Regions from separate parts of the Actinoplanes sp. NPDC089786 genome, predicted to be linked through region 2. Evidence: riboswitches for the same ligand, from Rfam matches in the RefSeq annotation. Region 2 holds a riboswitch; the other holds the start of a gene.
What was found. A riboswitch is a leader RNA that binds a small molecule or an ion and turns the genes downstream of it on or off. The one in region 2 is predicted to bind ZMP and ZTP.

Region 1 (2,380 bases), on a different contig from region 2:
GTCTGGGACAGCACCGTGTGGATGAGTTCGGCGATCTGATCCATCTCGGCCGTGCCCAGCCCACGGCTGGTGAGCGCGGGCGTGCCGACGCGGATGCCGGAGGTGTACCAGGCGCCGTTGGGGTCCTGCGGGATGGCGTTGCGGTTGGTGACGATGCCGGAGTCGAGCAGCGCCTGCTCGGCCTGGCGGCCGGTGAGCCCGAACGGGTGCACGTCGATCAGCACGAGGTGGTTGTCGGTGCCGCCGGAGACCAGCCGGACGCCGCGCTGGAGCAGGCCCTCGGCCAGCGCCTGGGAGTTGTCGACGATCGCCTGCGCGTAGCCGGCGAAGGACGGCTGCCGCGCCTCGGCGAACGCGATCGCCTTGGCCGCCATCACGTGGGCCAGCGGGCCGCCGAGCACCATCGGGCAGCCGCGGTCGACCTGGTCGGAGAGTTCGGGGCCGCAGAGGACGGCGCCGCCGCGGGGGCCGCGCAGGCTCTTGTGGGTGGTGGTGGTGACGATGTGGGCGTGCGGGATGGGGTCGAAGTCGCCGGTGAAGACCTTGCCGGCGACAAGTCCGGCGAAGTGGGCCATATCAACCATGAAGGTGGCGCCGACCTCGTCCGCGATCTCGCGCATGATGCGGAAATTCACCTTGCGGGGGTACGCCGAGTAGCCGCCGACGATCACCAGCGGCTTGAACTCGCGCGCCGTGGCCCGCAACGCCTCGTAGTCGATCTGGCCGGTGGCCGGGTCGACGCCGTAGCTGCGCTGGTCGAACATCTTGCCGCTGATGTTGGGGCGGAACCCGTGGGTCAGGTGGCCGCCGGCGTCGAGCGACATGCCGAGCATCCGCTGGTTGCCGAACGCCGCCCGGAGCTCGGCCCACTCGGCGTCGGTCAGGTCGTTGACCTGGCGCTTGGAGAACTTCTTGAGGTACGGCACCTCGACCCGGTCGGCCAGGATCGCCCAGTACGCGACCAGGTTGGCGTCGATGCCGGAGTGCGGCTGGACGTACGCGTACGGCGCCCCGAACAGTTCGCGGGCGTGCTCGGTGGCGACCGACTCGACGGTGTCCACGTTCTGGCAGCCGGCGTAGAAGCGACGGCCGATGGTGCCCTCGGCGTACTTGTCGGACAGCCAGTTGCCCATGGCCAGCAGAACGGCCGGTGACGCGTAGTTCTCGCTGGCGATCAGCTTGAGCGACTCACGCTGGTCGGTGAGCTCCTGGGCGATCGCGTCGGCGATGCGCGGCTCGATGGTGCGGACGACCTCGAGAGCGGAGCGGAAGGCTTGGGACTCGGCGTTCATCGGACCTCCACGGTTTGTGCAAGCACAGCACACGTGCGGGAAAGGCCCAGGCGCACGGCAGGCGTCATCTGTGACGGGGCCGCTCCCCGATGGTTGCCCATCCGAACACGCCAGTCACGGCCCGCGCCAAAGCATACCGGTGCCTCTAGGTTGATCAACGTGAACGGTGTCGAGATCCTGCTCATCATCGGACTGGGTATCGCGGTGTCCGCCATCGCCAAGCGGCGCGGCATCGAACCCGGCCTGGTCATCGTGGTGCTGGCCGCGGCCGCGTCCTTCATACCGGGGCTGCCGCGGCTCGAGCTGGAGAGTGAGCTGATCCTGGCCATCGTGGTGCCGCCGCTGCTCTACTCGGGCGCCCGGACCGCCTCGTTCACGTCGCTCGGCGCCAACCTGCGGCCCATCCTCACCCTCGGTGTCCTGCTGGTCCTGCTGACCACGGCCGCGCTCGGGGTGATCTCGTCGTGGCTGCTGCCGTCGATGGGGCTGGCGGCGGCGTTCGTGCTGGGTGCGGTGCTCGCCCCGCCGGACACCATCACCACGGTGTCGCACGGTGGCGAGATCGGCCTGCCGAAACGGGTCACCTCGATCCTCACCGGCGAGAGCCTGCTCAACGACGCGACCGCGCTGACCCTGTTCACGATCGCGGTGGCGGCGGTCAGCGGCGAGAGCACCACCTGGGCCGGCGGGATCGGGAAGTTCCTCTACACCGCGGTCGCCGGGATGGCGATCGGCGGGATCCTCGCCGCCGGCGCCCTGTGGCTGCGCAAACGGCTGCACAACCCGGCGCTGGAGACGTCGCTGGTCCTGCTGCTGCCGTTCACCGCGTTCCTGGCCGCCGAGGAGATCCACGCGTCGGGCATCCTGGCCGTGGTGGTGGCCTCGTTCGGCGTCACCACGAACCTGACCTTCGACCCGCGGCACCAGTACGAGGGCGCCCACCTGACACGCATCCAGGAGGACCGGGTCTGGCCGGTGCTCGACTTCCTGCTCGAAACCTTCGTCTTCGCGTACATCGGCCTGCAGTTGAGGTTCGTCCTGACCGACCTCGAGTTCGGGCTGGGCCGGACGCTGCTCGCGGCCGGGGT
Region 2 (2,380 bases):
GGGCCGCGGGCGCTGGCCATCCCCGGCGGGCTGGCCCTCGGCCTGCTGCTGCCCGGCCTGGCCCTGATCGCGCTGATCTTCCGGTACCGGACGCTGAGCGCGGTCGAGCGGACCGTGCTGGTGCCGGGGCTGAGCCTGGGCACGATGATCGTCTCCGGCCTGCTCCTCTACGTGGCCGGCTTCAAGCTCGACCGGGTCTCGTGGGCGCTCGGCCTGGCCGGGATCACCCTGGCCGTGCTCGCCCTCAAGGCGGTGCCCGAGCGGGTCTGGCAGGGCGAGGAGGAGGACGAGCAGGAGGGCCCGAAGACCGAGCTGATCCCGGTCTTCCGGGACGACGCGCCCAAGCCGCCGCCCGGTCCGTTCGCGCCGACCTCGCCGGAGCAGAAGCTCGAGCGGCGCACGCTGGTCATGCAGCTGCTGCCGATGCTGCTGGTGCTGGCCGTGATCGGTGGCGCGAGCTGGCTGTCGTACGCCAACTCGCACGACAGCTACCAGGTCACCGTCACCACCCTGTACTCCGACCTGCCCGGCCCGGTGGGCGCGGACAACGGCTGGGACGTCGACATCCGGGCGACCGGCCTGGTCGAGGCGGACGGGCCGTACACCGTGGTGGTGACCGACCCGACCGGCAACAAGATCATCGAGCGGCGCATCCCCGGCGGCGACGGCGCGTGGGGCGCCACCATCCGGCTGCCCTCGGCGACCCGGATGACGATCGGCCTGTACCGCGCGGGTGACACCGCCGCGTACCGCACGGTGATCGTGGCGGCGGCGCAGTAGTAGGTTGGTTTCCTCACGCGACTGGCGGCACCGAGGATGGCGACCACCATCGGGGAGCGTGGTCGTGGGCGCCGTCCGCCTGGGTGCCCACGCGGGAGAACCCATGACTGACACAGCAAGGCTGCTGCCCGGCGCTCCGGTCGCCGGCGCGGTGCTCGCCGACGTGGCCCGCCGCGCCGCCGACCTGCGGGCCCGCGGTGTCGAGCCGGCCCTGGCGACGATCCTGGTGGGCGACGACTCGGCCAGCGCCGGGTACATCCGGATCAAGCAGAAGCAGGCCGCCGAGCTGGGCTTCGTGTCACCGCACGAGCACCTGCCGGCCGACGCGAACCAGGACGACCTGAACCGGGTGATCGCCCGGTTCAACGACGACCCGGCGGTGCACGGGCTGCTCATCCAGTACCCGATCCCGGGCCACCTCGACTACGACGCCGCCCTGATGACCGTCGACCCCGACATGGACGTCGACGGGATGCACCCGCTGAACCTGGGCCGGCTCTCCAGCGGCCGGCCCGGCCCGGTCCCGTGCACCCCGGCCGGCATCGAGGCGCTGCTCGCGCACTACGAGATCCCGGTGGCCGGCCACGAGGTGGTCATCCTGGGCCGCGGCGCGACGATCGGCCGTCCGCTGGCGATGCTGCTCGCGCAGAAGCGGCCGACCGCCAACGCCGCGGTCACCGTGGTCCACACCGGCGTGCCGGACTGGGCCCGCTACACCCGCCGGGCCGACATCCTGGTCGCCGCGGCCGGCGTGCCCGGCATCATCCAGCCCGAGCACGTCCGGCCGGGCGCGACCGTGATCGGCGCCGGCGTCCGCTACGAGGGCCGCCGCCTGCTGCCCGACGTCGACGAGTCGGTGGCCGAGGTGGCCGGGGCGATCACCCCGCGGGTGGGCGGCGTCGGCCCGACCACCGTGGCCATGCTGTTCCGCAACGCGGTCACGGCGGCCGAGCGGGCGACCCGCTAGAACCACTCAGCGGCGGCGCGCCGGACGGCGTCCGGGTCGTCCTCGCCGGCCCAGGCCACGACGCCGTCGGGCCGGACGAGGACGGCGCCGGCCCCGAGGCCGTCCCCGGCCGTCCCGGTGGCGTACCGGATCCTGTCGTCAGCGACGCCGCGCAGGCGGCCGGGCCCGAAGTCGAGCAGGACGCCCCGGCCGGCCTGGAGCAGGTCGCCGAGGCGGGTGCCGTCCACGAGCCGGAAGTCCGGGGCGGTACGGCCGGCCAGCGGATGATCCTGGCCGAGGTCGTAGCGGATCGACGTGCCGGCGGTCCGCTCGTACACATAGGTCGTGCCGTCCCGGGTGCCGAGCAGGTCGCGGATCAGGGCCTGGAGCGCCGCGGCGTGCGGGCCGGGCCTCATCACCGCCACCTGGGCCCGCGACCAGTCGAGGACCCGGGCGCCGACCGGATGACGCTCGGGGGTGTAGGTGTCGAGCAGGCCGTCCGGCGCGGTTCCGCGTACGGTCGCCGCGAGCTTCCAGCCCAGGTTCATCGCGTCGCCCAGGCCGAGGTTGAGTCCCTGCCCGCCGAGCGGCGAGTGGATGTGCGCGGCGTCGCCGGCCAGCAGCACCCGGCCCCGGCGGTAGGTCGTCGCCTGC

Region 1: linked by a shared signal. The riboswitch ahead of AB0O15_RS38440 (glycine hydroxymethyltransferase) and the one ahead of AB0O15_RS25370 (tetrahydrofolate dehydrogenase/cyclohydrolase catalytic domain-containing protein) in region 2 are both predicted to bind ZMP and ZTP.

Annotation. Positions count from the first base shown of each region.
Region 1 is NZ_JBFBGU010000021.1:159,863-162,242, forward strand. It holds gene AB0O15_RS38440 (glycine hydroxymethyltransferase) at 1-1,292, opposite strand, end outside; ZMP/ZTP riboswitch at 1,330-1,420, opposite strand; gene AB0O15_RS38445 (sodium:proton antiporter) at 1,452-2,380, shown strand, end outside.
Region 2 is NZ_JBFBGU010000009.1:136,755-139,134, reverse strand. It holds gene AB0O15_RS25375 (DUF1616 domain-containing protein) at 1-780, shown strand, start outside; ZMP/ZTP riboswitch at 788-872, shown strand; gene AB0O15_RS25370 (tetrahydrofolate dehydrogenase/cyclohydrolase catalytic domain-containing protein) at 884-1,747, shown strand; gene AB0O15_RS25365 (FAD-dependent oxidoreductase) at 1,744-2,380, opposite strand, start outside.